One region of the Priestia sp. FSL W8-0524 genome, then DNA from elsewhere that is predicted to be linked to it. Evidence: predicted binding sites of a transcription regulator. Region 1 holds the regulator's gene; each other region holds the start of a gene.
The links. The regulator LexA, encoded in region 1, represses DNA repair genes until DNA is damaged. The targets are predictions, from matches to a motif close to CGAACATATGTTCG.
Positions count from the first base shown of each region.

Region 1 (11,251 bases):
GTCATATTCTTGCTTCTTTCCTAAGAGCTAAAATGAACGTTTGGTCTTTAAAAAACAAAAAAGAACCTGCCAACTTCCAGATTCTTTTTTGTATCATTTTCCCTTTTTAAAAGCCCGTAAACCCTCCAAATACGCTCGTTGTATAAATAATAATTTTTGTCATCCAGTCAAAATATAAAATAAACCCCATGCCAATCATTGCGTATCCGCCAACTTTCATCATGGAATTCATATGTTTTTTTAACCAGTTCATTTTTCCAATAAAGAATGTCATGATAAAGAACGGAATAGAAAACCCAAGTGAATACGTTATCATGTACAAAAGACCGGAGCCTGGGTTTGTCGCTGCAAGCGCCATAACCGATACTAAAATAGGTCCCGTGCAAGGAGTCCAGCCGGCAGCAAAAGCCATACCAATAAAAGAAGAACCTAAGAGTCCAGCCGGCTTATTGGCGAATTGAACTTTATGTTCCTGCATAAGAATTCGAGGCTTAAAAATCCCTAGTACAACTAGACCAAAGAAAATAATAAGAATAGCGCCAATCTGCCGAATTAAATCCTTATAGTTAAAAAACCACTGACCAATAAAGGATGTCGCAAAACCAATCATAATAAAGATAACAGAAAATCCCAGCAGGAAAAAAGCTGTGTGAATAAAAGCTTTGCGCTGATGTGACTTAGCGCCTTCCTTTAGCTCGCTGACTGATACTCCCGTTATGTACGATAAAAAAGCTGGATACAAAGGCAAACAGCAGGGTGAAATAAACGATAAAAAGCCTGCGCCAAATGCCAAAAATAAATTTAAATCTCCCACATTTCCCACTTCCCTTTTTTGTTCTTTTTGTTCTTTTTCGTTACCATTTTGTAACCAAATTGTCTTATCTCACTTCTTTCAAATAGTACCATTATCTTGTATAATTAGGTAAACGACTTGTTAGAAGGGATACATAGCATTGGCCAAAAAAGATATTCTATTAGCGATTGAAAAGAAACGAGAAGAACTCATCCGCATAGTCCGAGTAAGTGGATTAAACTCTCCACCTGCTATTAAACATAGTCAAGAATTAGATCATTTATTAAACGTTTACAATGAATTCCCTGCTCAAACAACAGAAACAACCTCTTCATGAAGGTTGTTTCTTTTTTTCACCTTCACTCTATCAATTCTTTATAAATCTCTTTTACTCCTGTTTCTTTATTGAAATTTTCCTCTTTTTCACTGTGCTGAAGCTGATACATATTATAGTACAAACCGCCTTTATCTAGCAGTTCAGCATGCGTTCCTTTTTCGACTATTTTCCCTTTATGCAATACTAAAATACAATCGGCGTGTTGAATAGTTGATAAACGATGTGCAATCGCAATCGTTGTGCGGCCTTTTCCCATATCTCTTAACACTTCTTGAATCGCTTCTTCCGTTTCTGTATCGATATGGGCTGTTGCTTCATCAAGAATAAGGATTTTAGGGTTTCGAATCACCGTTCTTGCAAATGCTAAGAGCTGACGCTGACCGCTTGATAAAGTTGAACCTCTTTCCACTAGCACTTCATTATACTTATTAGGAAGAGCTTCGATAAATGCGTGAGCTTGCACAAATTTCGCCGCTGCTTTTACTTGCTCATCAGAAAAATGGTCTTCATGCAGCGTAATATTTCGCTTTACGGTATCGGCAAATAAAAAGGCATCTTGCAGCACCAGCCCTACCTGATCTCGAAGCTGTTTATTTGAAAAGGACGACAGTGGTTTATTATCGATCAAAATGTCTCCTTTTTGCTGCTCATAAAAACGCATTAATAAATTAATGATGGAGCTTTTCCCGCTTCCAGTATGGCCTACTAAAGCCACTGTTTCTCCTTCGTTTACCGTAAATGATATATCAGAAAGCACATCTCGAACACCGTCATAGGAAAACGTGACGTTTTTGAATTCTACCGTTCCTTTTTGTACCCCCTGCTTTTGTTCTCCTGTCATCACTGGATTTTTTTCTCCCTCATCCATCAAATCAAATACCCGGGAGGCTGATACCATCGCTTGCTGATACATAGAAAGACGCTGCATCATTTCATTAACGGGCTCAAAAAAACGATCCAAATAGTTGATAAACGCGTAAAGAACACCAATTTTAACAGGACTGTCAGCTACGGAAATGCCAAAATAACTGAGCACAAGAATAACGGCTAAAATATAAAGAATTTCGACAGCAGGCCTCAGTAGCAAACCATCTAACTTAATATTGCGCATGCCCGCTTTGTAGTGCTCATCATTAATTTCTTCAAATTCCGAGCGAAGCCGCTTTTTTTGACGAAATAATTGAATAATGGACATGCCTTGCAAAGACTCATGAAGCTTGGCATTTAACTGACTTAGCTTTTCTCGGAGCTGTCCGTAGTAAATAGCGCTGTAATGCTGATAAAGCTTCATAAGTCCCCAAATAAACGGGAGAAGAACTAAACAGTAAAAAGCCAGCTTCACATCTAGCATAAACATCGCTATAAAAATACCAATCAAAAATACCCCATTTTGAATAAAAACCGCGATGACTTCTACAAACATTTCTTTCATAGCTTCCGTGTCATTTGTAATTCGAGAAACAAGGCTTCCCGTTGGCGTGTTGTCAAAAAAGCGAAGCGCCAGACGATGAACATGAGAAAAAACGTCAATTCGAATCTGCTGAATAATTTGAAGCGCAATTTTCTGAAACTGCAGAAGCTGAAAGTATTGAACGACAATTTTTAAAAGCTGTAAAAGCAAATAACTGCTTGCAAGCCACACCAGAGGCTGAAGAGGCAAATACTTAGGAGTTAAATAATCGTCAATGAAAATTTTAATCAAAATGGGCCCTAATAAATCAGCAGCCGTAGCAATTAATAATAGAGTGAACGCTAAAAAAAATGATTTTTTATGCGGAATTGTATAGTGAAACAGACGTTTATGTACCGAAGAATGCTCAATTTTCATTTTTCGTCTCTCCTTCTTCTACCGCACGTTCAAGCTGCTGTCTATCGTACATATCCTGATACCAGCCGCTCACGCTAAGCAGTTCCTCATGAGTTCCTCGCTGAATAATTTTCCCTTTATCAAGGACAAGAATCAGGTCTGCATGAGTAACCGAGCTCAGCCGATGCGCTGTAATAATCGTTGTTCGATTTTGACGTTTTTGCTTCAACGCTTGTAAAATACCCGCTTCCGTTTTTCCATCTACCGCTGATAGCGAGTCATCTAAAATTAAAAGCTCAGGATCTAATAGAAGAGCTCTTGCAATCGAGATACGCTGTTTTTGTCCACCAGATAACGAAACGCCTTTTTCACCTACTATTGTTTGATAGCCATCTGTAAAATCGAGGATGTCTTTATGTACATTTGCAACTTTAGCCGCTTCTTGGATTTCTTGATTGCTTGCGTCTTCTTTTCCGAACGCGATATTAGCAGCGACTGTTGTCGAAAACAAAAAGTGATCTTGAGGAACATATCCAATGCTTTTGTACAGTGAATCAAAAGCATAATCTTTAATGTCTTTTCCTCCCCATAAAACAGCTCCGTCGCTTACATCAAATTCACGAAGCAACAGCTTTAAAAGCGTGGTTTTCCCAGCACCCGTCTTTCCAACAATCCCTAACGTTTGACCGCGAGAAAGTGTAAAGTAAATTTCGTTTAACGTGTATTCGTCTTCTTTACCATACGAAAACCTATGAATAACAGCTTCAATATTTCCTGTTGGCAGTTCAACACTAGGATGCGCTGCTTCTTCAATCGAATTTTCTTCTTTTAATAAAGAAAATACCCTGTCATATGATGCTCTTCCTCGTTCCACAATGTTAAATAGCCAGCCAAACGCGAGCATCGGCCAAATAAGAAGGCCCAAATAAGTTGTAAAGGTAACAAGCTGCCCCAGTGTTAACTCTTCATTAATCACCATCTTGCTGCCAAAAATAAGAGCAAGTAAAAAAGAAAGTGCTACAATAATCGAAATGGTCGGATCAAACAATGCATCTACTCGTGCTACTTTCATGTTCTTTTGAACAACATCTGCAGACTTCATACGAAATTCTTCGACATCAGCTGCTTCTTCCCCAAACGTCTTAATGACTTTAATTCCGCTAATGCTTTCTTGAACCTTATCATTTAAAGTAGAAAATGCTGCTTGTGCGTGATGAAACCGCGCATGAAGCAATGTACCATAGTAACTTGTTAAAACGGCCATAAGCGGCATAGGAATAAGGCAAATAAGCGTTAATTTCCAGCTGATTGTTAGGGCCATTGTGCATAGAACAAGCCCTCCTGTGACAATGGAATCCACGAGCGTCAAAACGCCCGAACCTGCAGTTTGTTGAATAGCTTGAATATCATTCGTTGCATGGGCCATCAAATCCCCAATTCGCCGCCGCTGATAAAAGGCCTGATTCATCCTGGTAAAATGAGTGTAGAGGGTATTTCTCAGCTGCTTGGCTAGTTTAACAGATGAACCAAATATCATAATACGCCATATGTATCTTGTGAAATAGGCCACAACAGCAGCTCCTAGCAAAATGCCAACCATCTGCATTAAGCGCTTTCCATTCAGCGTCCCTTCTTTAATGCCATCTACCGTTAAACCAATAATTTTAGGCGGGAGAAGTTCTAATGCTGCCACAATAATGAGCAGCGCTATCCCCGTTATGTAAGACTTTTTTTCCTGTTTGAAAAACCACCATAACTCTCGAAAAATTTTCATCGTATCCCCCTAGCCCCACAACCATTTTCTTATCTCTATCATAAAACAAAAGACACCCTTCTGAATAGAGAGTGTCTGTCCAATTAACCATTATTTAATTTGGCCGTTCATTGCTTTCATCATTTGGTTAATTTTTTTCTGCGATGGTTTCATGCCCATTTGCATCATCATCATTTTTAACATTTGTTCATTAATTGGTGGATTTTTCTTCAGATAGCTCATCATATACTTACGAGCAATGAAAAATCCTAGCGCTATCCCAACAATTAATGCTAGAACACCAACTAGAATATACATTCCCATGGTATTACTTCCTCCTTCGTGTTGTCTAACTTACAGTGTACTAGACCATACGCTATTATACAATATTTCCGTTCCAATTTCCTTAAATAATTACACAAATTTTCTTGTTTTCACAGGCCTCAGCCAGCCGTATTCATCCGTTCCATAATTCACTGCTAAAAAACAAGGATCTAGCTTGCGTAATACTTCAAAAAAAGCTGTCTCAGCATCAACATTGCCATCTCCTTCAATTGTTATACAGCGATTCGTTAATTTTATAGATGCTCGACTTTTTTTATGAGGATATTCTAGCACAAACGTCTCTTGATGAGTAAAAAAATGAGGATAATGAGAAAACGCCTGAAGTAATTCTCGTTGAATAAATGAATTGGGCAGTTGGCGAGTAATGTAATGAACTTGTTTTTGTAAATGCGTTTCCTGCAAGTGACGTTTCATTTTATATTCAATCAGCAGCTGATAAATGAGCTTTTCTCTTCGAAAATAGGATGATGCAACTTCTTCCTCCATTAAATATACTTCATACGTTCTCACGATTCATCCTCCCTTTCGGCTCGTTCTTTTTTGTACCATTATACCGAATGGTGTACGCAATGCTTGTCTATCGATGAAAAAATTTCTTTGTTTTTTTGTCGAAAAAAAAGAGCAGACCATAGGAGTCTGCTCTTTCTTGTGAAAAAGAATTATGCATTAAGCAAGCTTTTCACTTTTGCTACTACATTTTCAACTGTAAAACCAAATTCTTTCATGATTGTTTCACCAGGAGCAGATGCACCGAAGTGATTAATACCAAGAACTTGTCCCTCGTCTCCAACATAGCGTTCCCAGCCAAGTGTAGAAGCCATTTCAATACCTAAACGTTTTTTCACTGATTTAGGGATAACACTTTCTTTGTACTCAGCAGATTGCTCTTCGAAACGATCCCATGCAGGCATACTTACTACAGATACATCAATGCCTTCTGCAGCTAATGCTTTTTGTGCTTCTACTGCTAGGCTTACTTCAGAGCCTGTTGCAAGTATTAATGCATCCGCTTGGTCTTTACCAGCTTTAGATACAACGTACGCGCCTTTAGACACGCCTTCGTATGCATTTTCTTTTGTACCTTCAAGCGTTGGCAAGTTTTGACGAGTCAATACAAGCGCCGTTGGGCGGTCAGTTGATTCTAATGCTAAGCGCCATGCAGCAGCTGTTTCATTTGCATCTGCAGGACGAACCACTGAAAGACCTGGCATTGCACGAAGTGATGGCAATTGTTCAATTGGCTCATGTGTTGGGCCGTCTTCTCCAACTGCGATACTGTCATGTGTGAATACATATGTTACAGGAAGCTTCATTAAAGCTGCTAAGCGAATTGCTGGGCGAAGATAATCAGAGAATACAAAGAATGTTCCTCCGAATACTTTTACACCGCCGTGTAGAGCCATACCGTTTAATGCAGCTCCCATTGCAAATTCACGTACACCGAACCAAATATTACGTCCGCTGTAATCAGCTGCAGTGAAGTCTTCTGAACCTTTAATCATTGTTTTATTTGACCCAGCTAAGTCAGCTGAACCGCCGAAGAATTGAGGTACAGCTTGTGCTACTGCGTTTAATACTTCTCCAGAAGAAGCACGGCTAGCTAAGCTTGAACCCGTTTCGTATGCTGGAAGCGTTTCTTCCCAGCCTTCCGGTAACTTTCCTTCTACTGCTAGTTCAAATTGACGACCTAGTTCAGGATATTTTTCTTTATACTGTGCAAATACATCGTTCCATTCGTTTTCTTTCTTTTGGCCATCTTCAGCAATTGTAGCTTTGAAGTGAGCATACACTTCTTCTGGCACATAGAAATCTTCTTCAAATGTCCATGCATAAGCTTCTTTTGTTAATTTTGTTTCATCGGAACCTAATGGAGAACCGTGCACGCCAGAAGTACCCGCGTGGTTTGGAGAACCAAATCCGATTGTTGTTTTTACTTCAATTAGCGTTGGGCGTGTTAAATCGCTTTTTGCTTCTTCAATTGCGTTTGCAATCGCTGTCAAGTCATTGCCGTCTTCAACGCGAATTACTTGCCATCCGTAAGCCTTGAAACGATCTTCTACGTTCTCAGAGAACGAGCGATCTAAATCTCCGTCTAAAGAAATATCATTTGAATCGTATAAAACAACTAAGCGTCCTAATTTTAAGTGTGCCGCTAATGAAGCTGCTTCAGCAGATACACCTTCCATTAAGTCTCCGTCACCACAAATACCATACGTAAAGTGGTCTACAATTTCTAAACCTTCTTTGTTGTATGTTTCAGCTAAATGACGTTCTGCCATTGCTTTACCAACAGCCATTGCAATACCTTGTCCTAGTGGACCAGTTGTTGCATCAACACCTGCTGTATGACCGAACTCTGGATGACCTGGTGTTTTGCTTCCCCATTGACGGAAGTTTTTAAGGTCTTCAATTGATAAGTCATATCCAGCTAAATGAAGCAAGCTGTATAATAGTGCCGATCCGTGTCCTGCTGATAATACAAAGCGGTCACGGTTGAACCAGTTTGGATTCTTTGGATTGATGTTCATAAATTTTGTCCACAATGTATATGCCATTGGAGCAGCTCCCATTGGCATACCTGGGTGACCTGAATTTGCTTTCTCAATCGCATCGATTGATAAAGTACGAATTGTTGCAATCGAAAGATCTTCAATACGTTGTGTCATACTCTTCATTCCTTTCAAAACTATGTACATATGTTATCATACTAATGATTTGCTTATTTGTACAATACTTGAACCAAAAAAATTTCCACTTTTACAGTTTTTGTGTGCCTTATTAAAAATATACAAAAAACTAGAGGGAACTCTCCCTCTAGTTTTACTAGAACGTCTTAGTGAAGACGCTTCTTTTTGCTCTCTTTTAACTTCTTAGGCGTAACATCTTTACCTTCCTCGTCCACAACTTTAATCGTATGAAGGTGGTTTGTCATAGATTGTCGGAAAACTTTTAAATATTCCTGACGTAGCTCTTGCTGTTCTTTCGCTTCAGATTCTGTCAGACCTTCAGCCTTTGCCTTTTTTGAAAGAGCATTAATACGAGCAAGTTTATCTTTTGATAGCATATAAAACCTATCTCCTTATAATCAATAATTAAAATTACCGAACCGTTCCGGCAACATGTAGTCATCTTACTAAATCTCTTTCGTTTTATCAAGAGATTGAGCACTCTCTTGATACTCTTGATAGCGACGATGTACCGTTGCTTTTGAAATATTATAACCAAAACCTTTTAGCGTAACTGAAATTTCAGCAAAGGTTAAGCCGTTATGACGAAGGCGGACAATTTCTTCAATCGGCGCTTCTTTTTTTTCTCTTCCTGAGTTAACTCCTTGATTTTTTAAATTTTGCTGCGGACGATAACCGTTTTCTACGGCTCTTTTCATTCCTCTTTTAATTTTAGCATTATGTAATTTCCGCTGATGCTCTTCCACTAAGCTAATAATATCTAACACCATCGAATCAGATTCTGAAAGCTGAAGCTGACCTTGATGACTAATCGTATAAATCGTAGCATTTTCTTTATGAAAAGCATGAAGAAGCGCAATTCGGGCATTTCCTCTGCCTAATCGCGTTTCGTCTTGAATGAGCAGCACAGATATTTTTTCTTCTTTCATTGTATGAAGAACATCCAATATACCCTCTCTGTCTACGTCATATCCGCTTGCTTTTTCCATTACGACTTTTTTTACGTTTAGATGGTGAAGATCAGCAAGCTTTTTTAATTCTTCTTGCTGGCGCTGTAAAGATGTTTCTTGGGTTTTTTTATCCGTACTTACACGGCAATAAATAATGGCGTCCACTTTTATCACGACCTTTTCGGCTTCTAACAATATTCAGGAACGGCCGTTACACACTACTGTTCAATTGCCACTTGATTATGTAACTCTTTTTTTAAAACAGGAATATATAATTTATCTCCAGGAGATAAAGACTGGGCAGTGTCTGAGTTTAGATCATTGACGTCTTCAACCCATTTGACAAATTCATTGGTGGTCAAATGATGGTGATTATGATACTTGTTGGACAAGTCCCAAAGCGTATCTCCTTTTGTAATAGTAACCGTTGAATATTTGTCTAAATCTACTTTATCCGCTCCTAAAACCAGCGTCAATACATATGTAAGTGCAGCGATAACTGCAAAAAAAATAGCGTAATGTTTCATAGAATGTAAGAATTGGTGCATATTATGATCCCCCTATCAGAATATATGTTCTTATTTTATTGAGAACATTTGTTTCTGTCAATGGAATTCTTCGAACTTATGTTTGTATATTGACACATCACGTGGTATAATTCACCTAAAGAATAGCTAAAATCGAGGTGAAAAATATGAAGCTATCAAAACGTCAACAAGACATACTAGATTTTATTAAGCACGAAGTAAAATTAAAAGGTTATCCGCCTTCTGTTCGTGAGATTGGGGAAGCGGTGGGATTAGCCTCTAGCTCCACTGTACACGGGCATTTAGCTCGTTTAGAAAGTAAAGGGTTAATTCGCAGAGATCCAACAAAACCAAGAGCAATCGAAGTTCTTCAACTAGACGAAGTAAACATCCCTAAAAGCAATGTCATTAATGTTCCTGTTATCGGTAAAGTAACAGCGGGTCTTCCTATAACAGCCGTTGAAAATGTGGAAGAATATTTCCCTCTTCCAGATAAATTCGTTTCTCCAGATGATCATGTATTTATGCTTGAAATTATGGGAGAAAGTATGATTGAAGCAGGTATTCTAGATGGCGATATGGTAATCGTACGTCAGCAGCAAACTGCTAATAACGGAGATATTGTGGTCGCTATGACCGAGGACAACGAAGCAACGGTAAAACGTTTCTTTAAAGAAGAAAATTTCGTTCGTTTACAGCCTGAAAATTCAACGATGGCGCCTATTATTCTTCGCCACGTAACGATTTTAGGAAAAGTCACTGGTGTATATCGCACGATTCACTAATCACACTGTATGTAAAACCAACTAATCATGATGTTAGTTGGTTTTTTTACGTTTGTTTTCTAAAAAAATTGGCATATTATAAATGATACGTCGAATCATTACAGGCAGGTAGAGCGGTTTTTATAAAGGCTGTTTTACCTTTTACTTTCTGTCTGCATTTTTTCGACTCTCAAAAAAAATACAACCGACTATAAGAAGGATGTAGTTTATGACCAATACACCAAGGAAAACAGAACCATTTCAAACTATTATGCCTACCAAAGCAATGAACATGTTTCTTTTTCCTTTTTCCTTTGATCGAAAAAATAAAGAGCAGCTTGTTCATGCACTAGAAGCAAATATGTTTGAGTTTTTTTCCATTCAAAACAAACATGTAGAAAAAGAATACTACGGAGAACAGTATTACGTATCTCATGATAGCTTGGATCAATATTTCCTTCCTTACATTGAATGTATTCTATTTCCTGATTCGTGCGAAAAAGAAGGCTTGCTTCGATTTTCAAAAAAAATAGACCATACCGTTACGCTACAAACTTCCTCCACCACCGTGTCTAGCAACGTGCTGTCTGTGGATGTTTTTTTATGTCCTTTTGAAATTGGCGTCATGACCATTCGCACTGAGATGAGTCATAATCATTACACCTATGATGACATTTTAGAATTCATGAATCATTTTCGTGTATTAGAACCGAAGCTTGCTGAAGAGCATGGATCCACCATTACCTATGAACACCATCGCTATAGCAAAGTACAGGATTATATTTTTTCACAGCTCGCGCCATTTTTGAACGAACACATCAAAAAAGAAGCGACGCGTGAACAGCACGTCGGGAGTCTTCCTTATTTTATCGATGAACGGATGTTTGTATTAAGTTATGTAACGGTAAATCAAGAGCAAGAGATTAACTCCACAACTTTATTTCGTACTGGGCAGCTAAATAGCTATACGCCTGACGGGAAACCGTTTATCTCTGCACACAACCATGAGTATATTAAAACGTATAATACCAAACACGTGTATTCCAGATGGGCTCCTGAAACTTATTACGTTATAACAGACCATGTGTTTTCGTGTATTTCTAAATCGACAGACTCTAAAACGGATCAGCTTTTGATGAATCATCTATTTGGCCAACATTACTATAATTTATTTTTGCATTTTTTCTATAAAATCGTGTTGCTAAAACTATCCTATGAGTATTCTCAGCTCACGTTTCATAAAAATTCAGAGGGCATCGAGCGACTAATTCGCTCTATTACTGTATTT
Region 1 is NZ_JBBOUG010000001.1:3,742,182-3,753,432, forward strand. Features, by position in the region: gene NST66_RS19645 (cytochrome c biogenesis CcdA family protein) at 107-814, opposite strand; gene NST66_RS19650 (aspartyl-phosphate phosphatase Spo0E family protein) at 954-1,130, shown strand; gene NST66_RS19655 (ABC transporter ATP-binding protein) at 1,153-2,958, opposite strand; gene NST66_RS19660 (ABC transporter transmembrane domain-containing protein) at 2,948-4,711, opposite strand; gene NST66_RS19665 (YneF family protein) at 4,802-5,014, opposite strand; gene sirA (sporulation inhibitor of replication protein SirA) at 5,105-5,545, opposite strand; gene tkt (transketolase) at 5,695-7,701, opposite strand; gene NST66_RS19680 (DUF896 domain-containing protein) at 7,869-8,099, opposite strand; gene NST66_RS19685 (YneB family resolvase-like protein) at 8,169-8,837, opposite strand; gene yneA (cell division suppressor protein YneA) at 8,891-9,220, opposite strand; gene lexA (transcriptional repressor LexA) at 9,367-9,984, shown strand; gene NST66_RS19700 (hypothetical protein) at 10,193-11,251, shown strand, end outside.

Region 2 (11,251 bases), 970 kb from region 1:
CTCATTTCAAATACAATTAAAATTACGATTGTAGCTCGCCGTGAAGAGATTGAAATTATGCGCTTAGTTGGAGCCACAAACTCCTTTATTCGCTGGCCGTTCTTTATTGAAGGTCTGTTTTTAGGAGTGCTTGGTTCTATTGTGCCAATTGCTGTTATTATCGGTGTGTACAGCGTTTTATATAATGAAGTTCAGCCTAAGTTCGATGGATTCTTTGAACTTTTACCTGCTTTTCCATTCGTGCTTCAAGTATCGCTATTACTACTTGTAATCGGTGGTCTAATTGGGATGTGGGGAAGTACATTATCCATCCGTAAATTCTTACGAAAATAAAGATAGATTTTTAACATAATAGATTATAACAACCTCACATTTGATGTTTATCAGATGTGAGGTTGTTGTGTAATTACAGATAAAAATAGAAAAAAGTGCTAATGGGGGTCTTGCTAATGCCCGTTTATACGGGGAAATATGTGCAAATGGGGAGAAACAAATGACACGTAAGACATTAGTAATGACAGCAGCAGTTTTAGTTGGACTAGGTACAGCTTGGATAGGTAATGAAAAAGTTGCTTATGCAGAAAGTGCCAGCACTACTAAACTCAGTGATTTAGAGAAAAAAAGTAACGATGTGAACCAAAATATTAATCAAAATAAAGAGAAATTAAAAGAAGTTCAAGAACAGCAAAAAAACGAAGAAGCTGAGATTGCGCGTTTGGATTCAGAAGTCGGACAGACAAATGCAGACATCCGCAGCCGTGAAGCTGAAGTAGAAAAAGCAAAGCAAGACATCGAAAAGCTGAAAAATGAAATTGACGTTGTAAAAAAAAGAATTGAAAAACGAAATGAGCTATTAAAAAAGCGTGCTCGTGCTTTACAAGAAAACGGCGGGTCTGTGGATTACATAGATGTACTGCTAGGCTCTGAAAGCTTCGGAGACTTTATTAGCAGAGTGAGTGCGGTTTCGACAATTGTAGGGGCTGACCGCGATTTGTTAATGCAGCATGAAGCTGATAAAAAGGCAAAAGAAGAGAAAGAAACAAAAGTTCAAAACAAGCTAACGGAAGTAAATCAAGCGCTTGAAGAACTTAAAAATCTTCGTGCGCAGCTGCAAAAACAAGTGGATGAAAAGAATCACCTCATGCAAACGCTCAAAGATCAGGAAAAAGAATTTAATGAAGAAGCCGTTGGATTAGAAGAGCAAGCTTCTATTTTAGCCGATCAAAAAAATGCAGCACAAGCTCAACAGCAAGAAATTGAAAAAGCCGGGGCAACAGAGGAGGCACCACCTGTTACAAGCGGGTCGTTTATGAGGCCGGCAAAGGGCCCGGTAACATCTCATTTTGGATATCGAGAAACGTTTGGAAGAGGACATTACGGTATTGATATTGGAAAGCGAGGAGAAAGTGTGCCAGTTGTAGCCGCAGCAAGCGGAAAAGTAATTAGAGCATATCATTCTTCTTCTTTTGGTAATGCCGTATTTATTCGTCACAATGTCGAAGGTCAGACGTGGGTTACAGTTTATGCTCACTTAGAGAGCTACAGCGTCTCAAGTGGTCAATCTATCAATAAAGGTCAACAATTAGGTTATATAGGGAACACAGGACGTTCGTTTGGTGCTCACCTGCATTTTGAATTGCATAAGGGCGATTGGAAAGGCAAAAGCTCTGCTGTAAACCCTGAACGTTATATTAAATTTTAAGTTCCTAGCATACGTGGTACAAGCTCAACATATAGTTTAACAAAAAGGCATCGCACTTGATTTGTGTGGTGCCTTTTGCTACAAATAACACATGCATCCTTTTTATTACATAGTTTTGGTTGTATCTATTATAATAAGAAGAGATGGCTTAAGGTTGAGGAGGATGAAAGAACTTGAATCGGAAAATCGTTGCACTATTAATGGCACTCTCCTTAGTTGTTGGAGCAGCAGGTACATATTTTGGCATTCAGTATGCAAATGCTGGAACGGTCAGTACCCCCCTTACAACTTCTTCAAATGATAGTAAAGTGGAAAAGGAAGAGCTAGACAAAATCAAGCAGGCTTACGAACTGATATCTTCAAAATATTACAAAGATGTAGATGACAAAAAATTATTAGATGGCGCAATCCAAGGAATGGTACAAACCTTAGGAGACCCTCACTCATCTTACATGGATAAGAAAACGGCACAGCAATTCACGCAGTCTCTTGATTCATCGTTTGAGGGGATTGGTGCTGAAGTAAGCATGGTAGATGGAAAAGTAACAATCGTAGCTCCGTTTAAACAATCTCCTGCGGAAAAAGCAGGATTAAAACCAAATGATCAGATTTTAAAGATCGATGGTAAAAGTATCGCGGGTCTTGAATTGAATGAAGCGGTATTAAAAATTCGAGGTAAAAAAGGCTCTACCGTGACATTAGATGTTCAAAGACCAGGCGTGAAAGAAACGATGAAAGTAAAAGTTGTAAGAGATGAGATTCCAATTGAAACCGTCTATTCTTCTGTTAAAAATGTAAACAATAAAAAAATTGGTTACATGGAAATTACGTCATTCTCTGAATCAACGGGAGACGAATTTACGAAACAGTTGAAAAAACTTGAAAATAAACATATTGATGGTTTAGTTCTAGATGTTCGTGGAAATCCTGGTGGCTATTTAACGAGTGTTGAAAAAATGCTCGATAAATTAGTAACGAATAAAAAGCCATACATTCAAATTGAAGATCGTAACGGTGAACGTCAAAAAGTGGTTTCTTCAATGAAAAAGCAAAAGGATTATCCAATTGTGGCCTTGATTGATGGAGGAAGTGCATCTGCTTCTGAAATTCTTGCCGGGGCATTAAAAGAAGCAGGCGGATACAAGCTAGTCGGTGAAAAATCCTATGGAAAAGGAACGGTTCAACAAGCTGTTCCAATGGAAGACGGCAGTAATTTAAAATTAACGTTCTATAAATGGCTAACGCCTGATGGAAACTGGATTAACGAAAAAGGTATAAAACCAACGGTAGAAGTCAAGCAGCCGGATTACTATTATGCAAATCCAATTCAAGTTGATAAAAAGCCATTAACACGTGATATGACAGGTGACCAAGTGAAGAATGCTCAAGTGATGCTAAAAGGCCTTGGCTTTGAACCTGGACGTACAGACGGATATTTTAGTAAAGAGACAGAAACAGCTGTAACTGCATTCCAAAAAGCCAATAAGCAAAAAGCTACAGGTGAAATTGATGAAGATACAGCAGCGCTTTTACAAACAAAACTATTAGAAAAAATTAAATCCAAAGATGAAGATCGTCAGCTTCAAACGGCTTTAAAGCTAGCTAGTCAATAAGAAGCAGAAAAAGTTCCGTGCTTTTCCAAAGCACGGAACTTTTTTTAGTAAAAACAACATTGTCGGTTAGTGATGCATTTTGATAAAATAAAGAAGCCTATGATACATAACAATCAATCGTAAATGTTGTAATAAAAATGTGAAAAATACAGGTGGTGAAAAAATGGATTTTGCATTAGAGCTTTTAAAAGGTATCGGGCGTTTATTTTTGCACCCGTTAACTTATTTATTTCTGCTCGTCTCGTTTTTTGTAGGTCTTTCTCGCGTCAAGAGAGAGCGTCAGAATTTTCATGTTCGCGTGTTTGATTTTATTTTAGAAGCAAAATATTTATTTTTTCCAGGTATCATTATTGGTTTGATTTTATCCGTTGTTACCGTGTTGCTAGGTGTCTATGTATCTATAGGAACGATTGTACTTGTAGCTGTTTTAACTTTTATCATAAGCGGCCCGTGGACGTTTAAATGGCTTTCTCCTTCTTATACCGTAGGACTGGCTGTGCTTGCGACCTTGCTTATTCCTGCAGCTGGTTTCGGTGAAGGATTTATTCAAACGTGGTCTGTGCAAGCTCATAACGCAGATTTACCTTCTCTTACTATTTTAATGTCGCTGCTTGTATTAGCAGAAGGATATTTAATTTGGAAGTTTGGAGCAAAAGGTACGTCTCCAGCCATTGTGAAAAGTAAAAGAGGGCAGGAAATTGGGGCTCATTATTCTCAAAAATTATGGGTTGTTCCGCTTTTTGTCTTAATTCCAGGCAGCGCCATTACGTCTGTGTTTCCATGGTGGCCTGTGTTATCTATTGACGGAACATCATTTAGCCTGTTTTTTGTTCCTTTTGCTATCGGTTTTTATCAGCGAATTCAAAGTATGGTTCCATTTAAATCTATTGAATTTACCGGTAAGCGTGTATTAGCATTAGGCGTGGGATTAACGATTATTACAATTGCTGCTATTTTTTATCCTCCTGCCGCTGTCGCTGTTGTTATTCTAGCGATCATAGGAAGAGAGTGGATTCGTTTGCAGCAGCGTCGAAGCGATGAAAAAGCGCCCGCACTATTTACTAAGCGTACACAAGGTTTGGTTGTGTTAGGAATCATCCCTCATTCTCCGGCAGAGAAAATGGGTTTGAAAGTAGGAGAAGTGATTATTAAAGTAAATGGAATCGCTATATCTGAAGTCCATAAATTTTATGAAGCATTACAAGTGAATAACCGTGCTTTTTGTAAGCTAGAAGTTATTGACGAAAATGGAGAAGTTCGCTTTACTCAGCGAGCATTGTATGACAACGAACATCATGAACTAGGTATTTTGTTTGTACACAATTATACAAAACGTAATTCACAAGCTGGTTAAAAGACGGATAAAAAGGAGAAATGTTTGTGGAAGTCAAAACGATTGCCGCAGTTTTTCTACCCGCCATATTGCTTGTTCTGTTTGCTAGAGTAACATATAACCTATATGTTGCCACAGCGCTGACGCTTTTGTTGATAGCTGTTTCTGTATATAAAGGGTACGCAGATTATCCGCTTATTATTTTAATAGATTTACTTTCAGCAGCCATTGGTTTTATATATGCAAAAGGCATGCTAGCAGCTGGAAAATAAAGATTGTTGCTTTGATGATAAGTGAATCGTCCTATTATCAAAACGTACGCAAAAGCTCTCTACGAAATGTGGAGAGCTTTTTTATGTCGAAAAACGAGTTAGAACTCATAACACTGTTGTTACGGTTCCATCGATAAATGAGTATAATTAAATTAATTATACAAATATGTTTGTAAATAAAATAACTTAAACAATTTTGTGTAAATTATTTTAAATGTGTGTACAAATATGTAGTTGGGGTATAGAAAAATAAAGAAATTAATCTGAAAATTATATTTATTTTGATTTTTAAAAATAGAAGGAGGTTTAGTATCGATGGAAGTGTTAATGAGAACGATGTTTCAGTCGCTTGGCAAAAATCATTCAATGAATAAATTAGCTAAAAAGTATGGATTGCGGATGGGGGCAGCTCGTTTTGTTGCTGGAGACTCAATTGAATCAGCAATTCAAACATCCAAGGAGCTTAACAATGGTGGGAAAGTTGTGACACTCGATCATTTAGGCGAATTTGTTTTTACAGAAGAGGAAGCTAGGTTATCTACAGCCATGTGCATTCAGACACTAGAAGCCATTGCAGCATCGGGCGTTCAATCAAATTTATCATTAAAGATGACTTCTTTAGGATTGGATATTAGCAAAGAGCTTTGTATGGAAAATATGCGCAGAATTCTACACACAGCCAGAGTGAATGATATTTTTGTTCGAATTGATATGGAAGACTACTTGCACTGCCAAATCTCCCTTGATATGTATAAAGAATTACGCAAAGAATTTGATAATATTGGAATTGTGATTCAAGCGTATCTTTATCGTACAGAACAAGATATGAATGACTTACATCAATATCAAGCCAATTTACGTCTGGTAAAAGGAGCTTACAAAGAATCGCCAGAAGTATCGTTTCCGGAAAAGAAAGACGTAGATGAAAACTATAAAAAAATCATTAAAATGCATTTATTAAATGGACACTATACAGCTGTAGCAAGTCATGATGAGGAAATGATTCAGTATACAAAACGATTAGTAAGAGAAAACGGCATTTCAAATGATCAGTTTGAGTTCCAAATGCTTTATGGAATTTGCGTAGAGCTACAGGATCGTCTGGTCAAAGAAGGATATAAAGTCAGGGTTTATGTTCCTTACGGAATTGATTGGTTTGGGTATTTCATGAGACGCCTAGCCGAACGCCCCGCCAACGTATGGTTCGTATTAAAAAATTTCTCCAAATAAGTTCAGTCCAAGAAACATAAAAAATTCGACACAAGTATCCTGAGCTTCGTGTCGAATTTTTTAATTAGTTTAATCCGTATTCTTTGATTTTGTTATAAAGGGTGCCGCGCGAAATGCCAAGCAGATCTGCTGCTGCACTTTTGTTTCCATAGGTTTTTTGAAGAGTCTCTTCTATTAGCCTAGCTTCTTGGAGAGAATCTTCTTCTTTTTGAACTTCTGTGAAAGAACTGGCATCCTTCAGATTGTCAGGAAGGTGCGTAAGGGTAATCAACGACTGATCACTAAGAAAAATCATTCGTTCAATCGTATTTCTCAGCTCGCGAATATTTCCTGGCCAATCGTATTGCATAAAGGCTTCGAGAACTTCAGAGCTGATGAAAGGAGCCTTCTTTTTATACTTTTTACTAAATTCCTGTACAAATTGCTGCGTTAATGCTTCAATGTCTTCTTTATGGTCTCGAAGCGGCGGAATGATAATATTAATGACGGTCAGCAAATAGTAAAGATTTTCATGGAATTCACCGGCTTTTAGCAACTCTTCCAAAGGCGTCGTAGTAGAGGCTACAATTCGGGTTTGGACTTGAATTTCTTCCGTGCCTCCAACGTGATAAAAGGCTCGTTCTTCCAAGTAACGGAGAAACTTAACTTGAATTTCAAGAGGCATTTTATCAATTTCTTCAATAAATAACGTCCCGTTATGAGCCTGCTCCAGTTTTCCTGCAATGGTCGTTGGATCTTCTGAAAAGACGTCTTTTTGATGACCAAAGAGTTCAATTTCCAGAAGTCCAGATGGAATAGTGGCGCAATTTAAAGATAAAAAAGGTTCTTTATGTTTGGATCCCCCGTAGTGGATGGCCTGAGCCAGCATTTCTTTCCCAGAACCAGGTTCTCCTGTTAATAAAATAGGCATATCTGTAGATGCCACTTTTTTGGCAATGTCAACGGCTTGCTTAATTTCAGGACTGATACCCGCAAAAGAAGAAAATGGATTATCTTTCGGAATGAGAAGAGATACATCAATTTCTTCATTTAGTCTTACAATATTGGTAATGTCATGTTCGGTTGCGACTCCACCTATGACTCGGTTGTTTCTTATAATAGGAGATGCATTGATGAGCACGTGAGTTTGTTCATTAGGACGATGATACGTTCCGCGCACAGGACGCCCTTCATTTAGAATCGTATGTAGAATGATGGATTCATCTTTAAAATGCTCTCCGATTTTTCTACCAATAATATTATCTCTCTGAATCTTATACGTATGTTCCGCAGCAGTATTCCACAAGATTACATTTCCTTCATGATCGACCGCTGTCACTGCATCATTAATGGTTTCTGCCAATGTATCAAAATAGGAAGCTAATATCTCATTTTGGCTATGCAAATGTGTAATCCACTGTGAAGGTGTTACAAGTCCTATTGTGGTTTCTTGGTTTTCTGCTTGAATGAGGACTGGTCTATTCCAGTTTGTGTTGGCTTGTAAATTGGCTAACGTAGAAGTAGAAGATGAAGGCCAATTTGTGTCCGCTATTACTTTTTTAATGGACGATGCCTCGTCATGACCTGTTAAAAGGTATCGTTCATCTTTTTGTATTACATAAAAGGTACTTGCTGTGACTACAACGAAATCATAGTTGGAAAGTTCAGATTTCACTTTAGCTAAAGAAGTTGATTCTTCAACTGTTATAAAGGAGTTATTTATAAGAACTTGATCAACGCTTGCCATACTAAACCCCTCTCAGTACATATTTTTTATACTGTATCATAATTTAGAAATTGGCGCAAAAGCCTATCTTTTTCAAACAATTAGGCAGCTTACTTTCTTTTATTGCTTTCATCTAAAGAGTTGTATTCCCCTCGAAAAGGGTAGTATAAGAATTTAGTGGGTAATAAAGTAACAGGGTAAAAAATCAAAACAAACAAACACTATATAAGATTAATACTCATTAGTTTCATTTATGAGTATAAAGTGATAAAATACGAATATCAGTTCGTGTTTTCGGTTTTTACATATCGTAATAAAAATAGATAAAACAAGAAAATAGAAACGGAGGCCTTCATTTGAAAGATCAGTTTGAATTAGTATCCCCATATCAACCGCAAGGTGATCAGCCAAAGGCAATTGAAAAGATTGTGAAAGGAATTAAAGAAGGTAAGCAGCATCAAGTATTATTAGGTGCTACAGGAACGGGAAAAACCTTCACTATGTCTAATGTTATTAAGGAAATAAATAAGCCGACATTAATTATGGCTCATAACAAAACGCTTGCTGGTCAATTGTACAGTGAGTTTAAAGAGTTTTTTCCTAATAATGCAGTCGAATACTTTGTCAGTTACTATGATTACTATCAGCCTGAAGCTTATGTACCTCAAACAGATACATTTATTGAAAAAGATGCAAGCATTAATGACGAGATTGATAAACTTCGTCACTCGGCAACTTCTGCTCTTTTTGAACGAAAAGATGTCATTATTATTGCCAGCGTATCCTGTATTTATGGATTAGGGTCTCCGGAAGAATACAAAGAAATGGTCGTATCTCTTCGAGTAGGAATGGAAAAAGAACGCAATCAGCTGCTTCGTACGCTAGTGGATGTACAGTACGAAAGAAACGATATTGACTTCAAGCGCGGAACGTTCCGCGTTCGCGGTGATGTTGTTGAGATTTTCCCTGTGTCTCGAGATGAACACTGTATTCGCGTGGAATTTTTCGGGGATGAAATTGACCGCATTCGCGAAGTCGACGCCTTAACAGGAGAAATTATTGGAGATCGTGAACACGTGGCTATCTTCCCGGCATCTCACTTCGTCACGAGGGAAGAAAAAATGCGTGTGGCCATTCAAAACATTGAAAAAGAACTAGAAGAACAGCTAGAGAAGTTAAAAGAAGCAGGAAAGCTTTTAGAAGCGCAGCGCTTGGAGCAGCGCACTCGCTACGACCTAGAAATGATGAGAGAAATGGGATTTTGTTCAGGAATCGAGAATTACTCTCGTCATTTAACGCTTCGTCCGGCTGGTTCTACACCTTATACACTGCTGGATTTCTTCCCGGAAGATTTCCTTCTTGTGGTGGATGAATCCCACGTTACCATTCCTCAAGTTAGAGGAATGTATAATGGAGACCAAGCGCGTAAACAAGTGTTGGTGGACCATGGTTTCCGCTTGCCGTCTGCATTAGATAACCGTCCGCTTAAATTTGATGAATTTGAACAGCATATTAAACAAATCGTCCATGTTTCAGCAACACCAGGTCCTTACGAACTTGAGAAGGCGCCTGAGGTGATTGAACAAATTATCCGTCCAACGGGATTATTAGATCCAAATATTGAAGTTCGACCAATTGAAGGGCAGATTGATGATTTAATTGGAGAAATTCACGACCGGATTAAGCGAAATGAACGAGTGCTCGTCACGACGTTAACAAAGAAAATGTCTGAGGATTTAACGAACTACTTAAAAGAAATTGGCATTAAAGTTCAATATCTTCACTCTGAGGTGAAGACGCTCGAGCGTATTGAAATTATCCGAGAGCTGCGGCTTGGAAAATATGATGTGCTCATAGGGATTAACTTACTTCGTGAAGGTTTAGATATTCCAGAAGTTTCGTTAGTAACCATATTAGATGCGGACAAAGAAGGATTCTTGCGTTCAGAACGATCGCTTATTCAAACCATCGGACGTGCTGCGCGAAATGCTAATGGACATGTCATTATGTATGCAGATCGCATCACAAACTCCATGGACATTGCTATCAATGAGACCAAGCGTCGTAGAAGTATTCAAGAAGCTTACAACGAAGAGCATGGTATCACACCGACAACGATTCAAAAAGAAGTTCGAGGCTCAATTCGTGCAACAGTAGTAGCAGAAGATACAGAAACGTATGAAGAAGCACCGGCATTTGATAAACTCAATAAAAAAGAAAAAGCAAAGCTCGTAGAAGAAATGGAACAAGAAATGAAAGAAGCAGCCAAAGCGCTTAACTTTGAACGCGCAGCTGAGCTTCGTGACTTGATTCTAGAATTAAAAGCGGAAGGGTGATAAAACATGGCGATGGAAAAAATCGTGGTAAAAGGTGCACGAGCCCACAATTTGAAAAATATCGATATTGAAATCCCGCGAGACAAATTAGTGGTATTAACAGGGTTGTCAGGTTCTGGTAAATCTTCTTTAGCTTTCGATACAATCTATGCTGAAGGACAAAGACGTTATGTCGAGTCACTTTCGGCGTATGCAAGACAGTTTTTAGGTCAAATGGATAAGCCAGATGTAGATTCGATCGAAGGATTGTCGCCTGCTATTTCAATCGATCAAAAAACAACGAGCCGAAACCCTCGTTCAACCGTCGGAACTGTGACCGAAATCTATGACTATTTGCGCCTTTTGTTTGCTCGTGTAGGAAAGCCGATTTGTCCTAATCATGGAATTGAAATTACGTCTCAAACGATTGAGCAAATGGTAGATAGAATTTTAGAGTACCCTGAACGTACAAAACTTCAAGTACTGGCCCCTGTGGTATCTGGCCGAAAAGGCACCCATGTAAAAGTATTAGAAGATATTAAAAAGGAAGGGTACGTTCGCATTCGAGTAGACGGAGAAATGCGTGAAATAACAGAAGAAATTGAATTGGAAAAAAACAAAAAGCACTCCATTGAAGTAGTGATTGATCGCGTTGTTGTCAAAGAAGGTGTAGCCGCTCGTTTGTCGGACTCTTTGGAATCAGCTCTTCGCCTTGGAGATGGGAAAGTAATTATTGATGTAATAGGTGAGGAAGAATTACTTTTTAGCGAGCATCATGCTTGTCCAAAATGTGGCTTCTCCATTGGAGAACTTGAGCCCCGCATGTTTTCATTTAATAGTCCGTACGGGGCGTGTCCGACGTGTGACGGGTTAGGAACGAAATTGGAAGTGGATAAAGATTTAGTGATTCCTAACTATGACTTAACACTTCATCAGCACGCAATTGCACCTTGGGAGCCAACAAGTTCTCAATACTATCCGCAGCTGCTTGAAGCCGTATGTACACATTACGGCATCGACATGGATGTGCCGGTTCGAGATATCCCGGAACATTTATTTGATAAAGTATTATATGGCAGCG
Region 2 is NZ_JBBOUG010000001.1:4,712,967-4,724,217, reverse strand. Features, by position in the region: gene ftsX (permease-like cell division protein FtsX) at 1-333, shown strand, start outside; gene NST66_RS24740 (murein hydrolase activator EnvC family protein) at 494-1,702, shown strand; gene NST66_RS24735 (S41 family peptidase) at 1,876-3,315, shown strand; gene NST66_RS24730 (PDZ domain-containing protein) at 3,479-4,669, shown strand; gene NST66_RS24725 (DUF2198 family protein) at 4,696-4,920, shown strand; gene NST66_RS24720 (proline dehydrogenase family protein) at 5,236-6,150, shown strand; gene NST66_RS24715 (sigma-54 interaction domain-containing protein) at 6,215-7,876, opposite strand; gene uvrB (excinuclease ABC subunit UvrB) at 8,212-10,191, shown strand; gene uvrA (excinuclease ABC subunit UvrA) at 10,198-11,251, shown strand, end outside.
Region 2: a site for LexA is predicted at 8,131-8,144, ahead of uvrB (excinuclease ABC subunit UvrB). Genes of this name have one in related genera too.

Region 3 (11,251 bases), 450 kb from region 1:
GCATGTTTAACAGCCTCTATATCTGTTTGAATATATGCGACAAATTGTTTTATTTCATTTATATTGCTTTTTTGGGCATTCGAAAGCCAGTTCATGAGTGATTGTTCGTTTTTTTGATGATAGATGAGATGTTGGAATCCTTGAATAATGCATTTGAGTTGATGAAAGCTTTTATGTAACTTAAATAAACGATTAAATATAAATTGATCTTTCTTTGTAGGAGTAAGACGAGACCATAAGTAAGCCTGCAATTTTAACCTAGACACAAAAACCTTGGTGACAGAAACGTTTTGTTTCCTTCTTCGTTTCAATTTTGTAATATAATCACTTAATGTAGAGAACGACCGATCATACCCTTGTTGTTTGATGACAGAAAAGATATAAGGAATGGTTGCACGCTTTTGAAGAAGGCTCACTATAGTCGAACGATAAGGATCCGCACTATGAAAGCTTTCTCTTGTGACCTTAGGCGGGCATGTTAACTGTAGGTATTTATTCAATGTTTTTCGATCAATTGAAAATTCTCTTATGACATCAGCCTTTTTACATCCCTCCTTGTATCGTTCTTGAACACGTTGAATAAACGCCCATTTCCTTTTCTCACCTTCGGTGAGACTAGGTAGACTGGACAATAAGGAATTAACCTTTTCTTCTCTTCTTTTCACCCGGCAAGATAGACTAATTCGATGAGGGAATATTCTCTTCACATACTGCTCTACTTTTTGGCTTAAGTTATGGAAAAGATGCCAACGGTCCGTAATTTGAATAGCACCTGGACATCCGTCTTTAATTCCTTTCGCAAATTCTATCGACCCATCTCGTGTGACGATTTCAATGGAAGGATGGGCCTTTAGCCATTTTGATACTTCCTCCACAGTCCGACTTGGAAGTAATGCGATAGGTTTTCGAGTTTGTAAATTACATATGACGCTGCCATAACGATGTCTTTTTCGAAAAGCCCAGTCATCAATTCCTACAATCTTAGGAGAACCAATGGAAGGCAGTTCTTCCTTTCGGATAAGGTAAAGAAAGCTATCAGGGCTTATAGATGTTCCATAGGAAACAGAAACTTTGTGAGCTGCTTCCGCGCTTAATGTAAAACCAAGTTGTTTAAGAAAAGAGCTAAGCCTATTGGTGCGTCTAGCATATGGAAGCCACCATTTTTCTTGCCTTTCTGTAAAAATTCGCTGATCACAGCTAGTGTTATCACAAAAAAACTTTCTAGAACGGACGTGTAAATGAACAGACAAAGATAAAATAGACAGATCTTTAACGGTTCGCCAGTAACGACTGTGAATACGAGAAGAAATTGTTTGACACGATGGACAATGGTTAGAAGATTGATTAGCTTGAAGATAAAGTTGAATATCAGAATCGTTTATCTTAGAGAATAATAGAATCCAATCCTTATACAGTGACTGTAAATTCATCTAAATCCCTCCCACATGACTGTTTACTACTATAATATCATGCAGGAGCTTTCACCAAAATTACGGGAGAACCTTAAATTTACCCAATATCAGCGAAAACAAATTCCCCGTTATAAACGGTTAAGTAGTCAACTTGGCAGGATAAATTCCTGCCTTTTTCTTTTCGCGTAGACGATATGAATCTCCCTTTATATTAAATGTAATCGCATGATGAAGAAGCCGATCTAATACAGCTGTTGCCAACACTTCATCTCCAAAGACGTTTCCCCAATCAAGATAGGATTTATTTGATGTTAAAACCATTGCTCCTTTCTCATACCGTTTAGATACAACTTGAAAGAAAACATTTGCTGTGAGTTCGTCAAATGGAAAATATCCTACTTCATCTATAATTAAAATATCTGGCCGGCTCCATCGATTGACAAGCCGATGGAGGGTACCTTTCTCATTTGCCTTTCGGCATTGTTCTACTAAGTCATCTGAGGTTAAGAAGAGAGCTGTATATCCTTTGGTAATGGCCTCTACCGCGAAAGAAATAGCTAAATGCGTTTTCCCTACACCAGGTGGACCAAGTAAAATTCGATTTTCTCCATTCGAGATAAATCGGCACGTAAGTGTCTCTTTTACTTGTTTCTCACTAAGACTTGGTTGAAATGTAAAATCAAAGTCGTGAATCGTTTTGTTATAAGGGAGTTTTGCCTGTTTCATTCGTTTTTCCAATTGTCCCGACTCTTGCTTCTCTATTTCCTGTAAAACGATGGTGTGAAGAAATTCAGAATATGATACATTATCTTTAGATACGTCTTCTAATACACTATCTAGTTGGTTAGCTGTATGGTGCCAACCAAGCTTCCTTAGCCGGTCAATTAAGAGCTCATTCATCATACATGTTCACCTTCTTCTAATGCTGCGTAAGCAGCGAGAGGACGTTTCTCTACTTTAGGGGATGGGTCTTGTGATTGAGAAACATCGGTCGCCAAACCTTCAATGTGTTTCTCTTTCTGACCCATCTCTGTCTTCTGTAAACCTTGATAATGTTCCATCCGGATATGTGTCGTTGCGTTTCCAGTAAGAATAGGATGTTTTGCTATACATTCATGTTCATCGTATATTTCTATATGATGATTTAATGTTTCCTTTACTTTAACGGTCTGTCCAACATAACGATAAGGAACGGAGTATTGTTTTCCCCCGTATGATATAAAACAATCTCGACTAACCTCTCTATGCTCCCAATGGGAAGTAGGAAATAAAGGTTTTTCCCCCCAGGCCTTCAGGAACTTCTGTTCCTGCTCAAACCTCTTAAAGGGTGCTTCATTTGTTGTCTGATTTTCCTTTTTATTAGCCACCTGATTTAACCATTCTTTTATATCCTCGTTTAACGCATTCAGTGTTGGTTCATGTTTTCTTTGAAAAAAGTTATCTTTTAAATACTTTACCGTTCTTTCTACTTTCCCTTTTGTTTGAGGCCTCCTTGGACGGCAGGCCTTTGGCACAATTCCATAGTAAGCCAAGAAATCTTCGAATTTCCGATTAAAACGAACTTCCACTGGGCTGTGCTTGATCACCACTGTTTTCATGTTATCGTAAAGGATTTGGTCTGGTATCCCATTAAAATAAGAGAAAGCATTCATATGGCATTTCATTAAAGTTTCTAGGTTCATATTCGTTGTGAATTCTACATATTTCATCCGGGAATAACCCAAAATCATGATAAATCCATATACATCTTGCAGCACATCATTTACTAAGTACTTCCCGACATACGCCCAGTCCATTTGAGCTTGCTTTCCAGGTGGCGTTTCAAACCGTAAGGTTGCCTGTTTCTTTGGTTGTTGGCGAAGAGGACGAACAAAATCTCTTAAGATTGTGAGCTGACCTTCATAACCCATTGCTTGTATTTCTTCTAATAAGACTACGCAATTAGTGGTACCCTCTTTAAGCCGTCCAAGTATGTACGGTTTGTAAGGGGTTAATTTGCTTTCTTTTTTCTGTTTACTTCCTTTACGCTTAGGTAACTGGTTATCTTTTAGGTATTTACTGACTGTTTTGCGATCGAAACCCGTTGCTTCTGCAATAGCTGTTTTCGTCCAACCTTTTTGAAACAATTCTCTAATCATAAAAAACTCCCCAATCTTCAGCACCGTTTCTCCACTCCATCCATGATGTTGTCTTGAAACGATTATCTGTTATTATTGGGGAATTTGGAATCGCTGTTATTGAGTATTTTACAGTCGCTGATTACAGTTACGTTGCAATTGATATTTTTCTAATAAAAACCTACTATTTTCTTCGCAAAATCGTTGAATTTTTTCTGGTGTAATCGTATAGATACCTACAATTATCTTTGCTATTTCTTCTATTGAATATTCTAATTCAAGAATTCTATTGGTATCCATTTGTTCAATTGCTTTTTTTAAATAACCCTTACATTCTGCTTTTTTAATCCATAAACTAGAAAAACCTAGTGCTAACCATTCTTCTTTGGATTGAGGATGACTGACTATGTAGTTAATATTAGAAATCCATTTTCTTAGATATTTAAATACATTATTTTTTGGAGTTTGCCTTTTTCGATAATTTTCTATTTCATCTAATGCACTATTTCCAAGAAGACTTGCAAGCATTTGATATGAAGGTTCTTTTAATAAATTAGAAACATCAAAATCCAGAATAAACAAGCTTGCAGTTGTATAATCAAACCTTTCACTAACTTCGGCTATCAAGCCTTTATTCTCCTCAACATAATCTCTAACACCTAACCAGAGAAGACTAGAAATAACTGCTTTTACCCCTATCCAAGATGATAGCGAAAATAATTCCTCATTGGATATAAAATTTAAAATATCATCTATGTTTCTCTTTTCATAAAAAAGATTTTTTAAAAACAACTCATAATCTTCTTCTATAATAGAATTTAAACTGTGTTTTACATAACGTATAAATGGATTAAATACATCATCAATAATTATATCTTTTATTATTAATGACCTGACATAATGCAGACCCTCTATTACATTATCCTCTGCATCAATCTTAATAAAATACTCATTCTCTAAATACCTAATAGAAGTAATATCTTTTAAGTCTAAACATCTTATTACTTTTTTTAACGAAACTCTACTGTTATAGACTGATGCAATAGTAATTACCTTTAATAGTTCCAGCTTTTCGTAATTTTGTTCTCTACTACATTCTTCTTCTATTTTCTTTATTTGTATTATTAATTTCTCTTTTAATTGCATACCTTCATTTAAATAATATGCAAACTCTAATAAAGGGCCTTTTCCTCCAAAACCTATCCAAGCCTCATTAAAGTCTAAATGATGTAGTTGGGGTGATTTATAGATATGTTCTTCATAATATTTTTCTGCTTCTTCTTTGGAAAAGGACAATTCTATTTCTTCCCAACTAAGTCCATAGACTTCTCCACTTGAACGCTGCCAATCTTCTTCTCTAATTGTTATTAAAAGAAAGATATTACTAAAATCTTTTAATTCCCTTAAAATGTCCAACCATTTGAGTTCTCTAGGGGGAATATCTATATAAATCCCAATAGGTATTTCAGGTATTCGAGAAGCAAAACCCTTGATTGCATGTGCAATGTCCAAAATAACATCTATAGAAGATAGTCCTTTAGATGTTATTTCAAATCGAAAATTTTCAGCGAAGTATTCCTTCATGTATCTATATGCTAATGTCGTTTTTCCCTGACCTGAAGCTCCATGTATGATTACTAAATGATTCTTTAAGTGGGCTTCTGAGATTTGTTCTAACCATCTTTCTCTTTTAATATCTAAATTTTCCTCAATGTGATTAAAAGTTGTAAAGGTCCCCTTAACAAAAGCATCTTTGTTTATCATATCTTTTTTTTCATTTCCACCAAGAACAGTAACAGTTTTACCCCAATGTTGTTTGTGTTGCGTTTGCGCATTAGCATTATCACCAATGCTATATATTTTCTTAATTAGATCATTAAGATTTATCTCAACAGAAAATTCTGAGCAATGGTACAGCCAAGCATTTAAAATATCAAATGTAGTCTCTACCGAACAAGCTAAAGATATTTTTTCTATATCCTCAAATATTTGTTCTTTTAAAGTGTTTTCATCTATTAACTCTATTGATATATTATTAAAGAAATATTCAATTTCATTTGTTGTATAATTCGCATCCAGTAGCTTTTTTTTTACTCTTTCTTGATCAATAGGCTTTTTATCATTAAACGCGCCTATTAATTCAGGACCTACTGTATCAAAACTTAAAATCTTAATTTTAGGCCTTTTTTGCTCATCTTTATATTTAGATATCCTTCTAAAGAAACTATCTGGTTTACTAATTTTGAAATCCGATAACTTCAGATTACTACTAGCATGTGCTTTAATTTGTATAATTTCCAGAAAATTTTTATCTTCGTCCATAATGCTTAAATCTTCCTCTTTTTCTGGACAGTAAATATAATCTCTTTCAGCATTCAAAATTCTATTAATAATATATAGCGTTTGTAACCTGTATCCTCTAAAAGCTGCCGGTGCGCCTAAAGTTGACTCACTCATAAAGTTGTTCCCTCCTAAGGCTAAAACTAATATAAGTATTATTTGCTCTTACTATCTGTTTACTTTTAGATATTCATAGTTGAATACAATTATAGAATAAATTGTTAAATAAGCCTATTTAATAGTCTTTAATAATTAGCACTAAGTGCTTAGGTTAATAATTTCCTTAATTACAACTTTATTATATAATAATGGTGGAATTTTCTAGAAACTAGAGGGATTGGAGGAATTAAATCTTGAACATTTACTTAAAACAGCACTATTCAATTAGTGGTGCTATTCATATTAAGGGTGAGGGATATAGTTTTAATTTTCCGTTTGAGAATAGATGTGAAATTAACGTAACTACATCCCATTTAGAAGTAAATGCGGTATTTAGTACTGAAGAAATAATAACTGATAGTGACTTGGTCAAGACGAGTCCTAAGTTTAAAAAAGTGGTTACCCATAACTTAGATCTTATGCGTCAAAATGCTTTTTATTTAATAAATTTATTAAAGTATTCATTGAATAATGATTGGATAACTGAAGAACTATTAACATTGAACACATCAGAAATCTCAATCGATAATTCGAATTGGAAGGATATCCCTAAAGAGTCTATGCTCCAAATGGGTCCTAGTACATCACCGAGATATTTAACACAAGAATCTTCTATAACAATTCAAAATTATATCAACCAGAAGATAGATCCTTTTGTTGCATTAAAACACCTCCATAGAGCACGTAAAGATGAAGTGCCCCGTCATATGTGGATCGAAGCAACTATTGCTGCTGAACTTGCTATAAAGGAATTTTTGATACGATTAAAGCCTGATATGGAATTTATTTTATTAGAGCTTCCATCCCCTCCTTTAGGTACATTATATGGGAAAGTATTAGAACATTATATTGGGGAAAAATATCCTAAATATAATAAACTAGCAGACGGAGCTAAAACCAGAAATAAACTTATTCATAGACCCAAAGAGACTGATATAACCTACGAAAAAGCTGTTGCATATGTACAGATAGTTGAAGAAGCAATCTATTTCTTACTAAGAAGGCTTTATCCTGAAGATCCAATAATTAATTCCGGCGGAGTTGGCCAGATACAAGTAAGGCATCTTGAGCAATAAAGGAATTTAGTCCTTATTTTATGATGAAATGAAGTGGAAGCATTAAGAAAATAAGGGTACCAAAATAAAGAAACCTTTTGTCCTGAATCTCACGGTAATAGTGTATATAATCATATTAATTTTAAGTATAAAAGCCGGTGGTTTCTAACCAATCGGCTTTTATTACGTAATAATATCCAATGTCTTAACTTAATCCGTTTTTTAAGTTTAAATAAAAAACTCAATAAACCATATATAATCCAGAAAGTCTATCCAATATCATTATAAAATCATTCTAGTTTTTAAGGTCTATCCTTCTGCTAATAGTATAGGGGTTTTTTCTTCCCGAAATTTTAGCAAAAAAGAAAGTCAAACCAAAAATTAAAAGAATCATATATATTTCATTTCCGATAGAATAGCAATAATCGGGAAAACTTTAGAGTTTTTATTGAATAAAGAACATTTGTTCGTATATAATGTAGAGAACAAACGTTCTTTTATTTAAGGAGTTCTTTCAATGGATTATGGGCAGCTACCAAACAGAGTCATTATTTGTATCGACATGAAATTGTTTTTTGCCTCGGTTTCCTCTGTCATACGGGGATTAGATCCCTTGAAAACAAGGCTTGCGGTGGTAGGAGATATCAAAAGGTCAGGATCGGTTGTGTTAGCTGCCACCCCTTTATTAAAGAAAGAAGGGATCAAAACAGGAAGTCGCCTTTTCGACATTCCTAAAAGGAAAGATATCCATGTGGTGAATCCATCCATGGAGAGATATATCAAGGCTTCGAACTATATTTCGAGTTTGGTGTTACAGTATGTGGCTCCTGAAGACTTTCATGCCTATAGCATTGATGAGTTATTTATTGATGCGACAGCTTCTTTGCATTTATTCGCTAAAACACCAGAAGAACTGGCCCATAAAATCATCAACGAGATTCATCGCGAGACACGGCTGACAGCTACCGCAGGTATCGGTCCGAATCTCTTACTGGCGAAGGTGAGCTTAGATCATGAAGCCAAGAACAGCCCAACAGGAGTTGCCTATTGGCGATATGAGGATATTCCCTTTAAGTTGTGGTCCATTCATCCGATGAAGGATTTCTGGGGGATTTCGTCTGCTACGGAAAGACGCTTAAATCGTTTGGGTATTCACTCTATCAAAGAACTCGCTTTTTCTTCAAAAGAGATGTTACGAAAGGAATTTGGCATACTAGGAGAAGAGTTGCACCAACATGCGAATGGCATTGATTTTAGCCGCATTTCTGATGTGTACATTCCTAGCTCTCGTTCCTTTGGAAAGAGTCAGATTCTATTTCGCGATTATACAAACCGAAAAGAAGTGGAGTTATTACTGGTAGAACCATTAGACGATGTGTGTTTTCGTTTACGCATGCATCAAGTGGTAGCACAAACGACCCATTTATCGATTGGTTACAGCAAACAAACAGGTGGAGGCTTCTCAAGACAAAAGAAAATGGGAAGAGCTTCGAACTTAAGCCAGGATATCTTCCCATTTTGTTTAATCATTTTACATACCTATGATAGTGGCATGCCAATTCGCTCTATTGGCATTTCATTATCCAACACGAGCATTCAAGAAAAGGAGCAAATGAGCTTATTTGAGGACATCAATCAGCGTGATAGAGACTATGCTCTTGCCAAAACGATTGATGACATTCGGCTGCGTTATGGCAAGAATAGTGTACTACGTGCCTCTAGTCACCTTCCTTATTCAACAGCTCGTTATCGAAATGGCCTTATGGGTGGTCATAAAGCTTAAGAAGGAAAAAGAGATGAAACCTAGAGGAATAAAAAGAGACCTCCAGTAATGAAGGTCTTTTCCTTTATTATATTGCCTGTCTATGCTCATTTTATTGAGTTATTACTGATCACAGCCAACTCCATCACCATCACGGTCTAGATGTTTAGCGTAACCCGGTTGTCCTTGGTAAACAGGTGCTGCTCCTGCTGCCCTAGCCTCCGTACAGTTTTTAAAGTACACTGTCTGAGATTGTTGTTGTTGCTGTTGCTGCTGTTGTTGAGCCTCAGCTTGAGCCTTTTCTTCAGCTTCTTTACGTGCTTGTTCTGCTTCAGCTTGTTGTTTTGCTTGTAACTCTTCTTGTTCTTTTTGCTTCTGTTCTGCTACACGCTTTTCTTCAGCAATACGAGCTGCTTCTTCCTGCTTACGTTTCTCCTCAGCTTCTTTAGCTTGAGCTGCTTCTTCCTGCTTACGTTTCTCCTCAGCTTCTTTAGCTTGAGCTTCTTCTTTGGCTTTCTGCTCTTCTTGTTTCTTTTGTTCATCAGCTTTATTTTGAGTTTCTTCTTTCTTAGCTGTCTCTGTTGCTTTTTCTTTATTTACAGAAGCAACTACTTTCTTTTCTAGGTTGGGGCTCATCTCCACTTTCTTAACTACATTGTCTTTATCATCAAATGTTGCTTGAATCCATTCTCCCGATTTATCTACATCAGCATACATGTAAACATGGTCTTTCATCTTAGTAGTAAGATAACCTTTCATGACGCTTGTTTTAATAAATTTGGCTTTAGTCATATCGACATCTGCACTTCTTGTTTCCCCTACCATTTTATAAATGATTCCTGCTGCTTCTACAAACTTAAGGGTAGGCTTTGCAGTTGCACTAGCTGTAGTGGCTGTTTTCTTCTCAATTCTTGCTTCTCTTTCAGCTTGCATTTTAGCCTCTTTAGCTTGTTGCGCTTTCTCTTCTTTTTGCATTTGTTGTCCACCAATAATTGCAAAAACTAAAAAGAGAATTAAGCTACCAACAGAGATTAAGAAATATTTTTTAGCTTTCTTCTTTCGTATAGCTCTAACAATTCCCCAAATTAAAAACACTATAAACCCTAATAAACCAATAATACCCAAAAAATCTATCATTTCTTTTTTCTCCCTCGACATCGTTTTATATTGCAACCCTAGAAAAATCCTCTATAATCGGGATGCATAATGTCTTTTTATACTCACTCTGTTACGTTATTATTGAGTCTTCACGAACTTATTAAACATCTCTTGTCGTTTAGTCTCATTATAAATATATTCATCTGAAAACTTAGTTCTCCATGCCTCACTATCTTCACCTAGACTCTCAATCTGAAAACCTAAGTAGCTGTTTAACTCTTCTCGTGTAATTTCTGTAGAGTATATTTTGCCTTCAAACGGTAAAGTTAGTGATACTGATTCTAAACCTTCAAACTGTTTCAGTAGCCTCGCTGGCTCTCCTACCATAATCTTTTGAATTGCGTCTCCACTTTCAAAATACATCTTGTAATCATCTTCTGTTACAGAGCTATTTGGATTTTCTGCTTTGTATGTTGCGAATGAGTCAGCATATTTAACAATAGCTTTGTTTCCGTCTTGTAACTTAGTGGTAGTAATGAACGGACCACCTGTCAAGCTTCCAGCGTACATATTGAATTGACTTTCATCTACAGTAGAAGGCTCTTTTTCTTCTTTAGGTTCCTCAGTTTTTACTGTTGTTTCTTTTGATTTTGTATTAGTTGTATCTTCTTTAGGCTTTGTTTCTTTTTGTGGCTTTGTCTCCTCTTTCTTTACTTCTTCACTAGTTGAAGTATCCTCTGTCGTACTTGAGCAAGCAACCAACATTCCACACATAGCCATAGCAAATAACATTTTTTTCATTTTCTTTTTTCCCCCTATATATCGAAACTACTTAGCATCTTTTGAGTTTTCCCTGAAGGATATAACTATTATTCACTGCATTCCTATAATTATATTAAAAAAGTCACATTTACCATTATAGCAAATGATTTCTATTAATAATGTAGTTATTTACTTTTTATTGAAATTAAATGAATCTACAAACTCATTACACTTGATGAAATTACTTTATATCATGGTGAGAAATAATACAGTTCTTGGAGCAAATTATGAAAAACTTTACAAAGAGTAAAACCATTGAGGAAATTAACCTTTATTTCTTTTTAAAAAAGTTAATTACTTCGTCTTTATAATTAAATTTTGTAACAGTTCAATTTCGTGGGAATAAGTTTTTCCTGTCTTGAGCGTTTTTCGATATAGGTCAACAAAGGGAAGATTACTATTAATAGCATTGTTTACTTCCTCTTGGACGTCATAGGAAATTTTTTAAAATCTTACTTCTGCAACTCCCGTCTCATCAATTTCAAG
Region 3 is NZ_JBBOUG010000001.1:3,290,395-3,301,645, forward strand. Features, by position in the region: gene NST66_RS17215 (ISL3 family transposase) at 1-1,430, opposite strand, end outside; gene istB (IS21-like element helper ATPase IstB) at 1,551-2,315, opposite strand; gene istA (IS21 family transposase) at 2,312-3,574, opposite strand; gene NST66_RS17230 (hypothetical protein) at 3,659-5,986, opposite strand; gene NST66_RS17235 (hypothetical protein) at 6,223-7,104, shown strand; gene NST66_RS17240 (Y-family DNA polymerase) at 7,601-8,866, shown strand; gene NST66_RS17245 (excalibur calcium-binding domain-containing protein) at 8,969-9,982, opposite strand; gene NST66_RS17250 (hypothetical protein) at 10,082-10,744, opposite strand; partial or broken gene NST66_RS17255 (metallophosphoesterase family protein) at 11,037-11,251, opposite strand, start outside.
Region 3: a site for LexA is predicted at 7,540-7,553, ahead of NST66_RS17240 (Y-family DNA polymerase). Genes of this name have one in related genera too.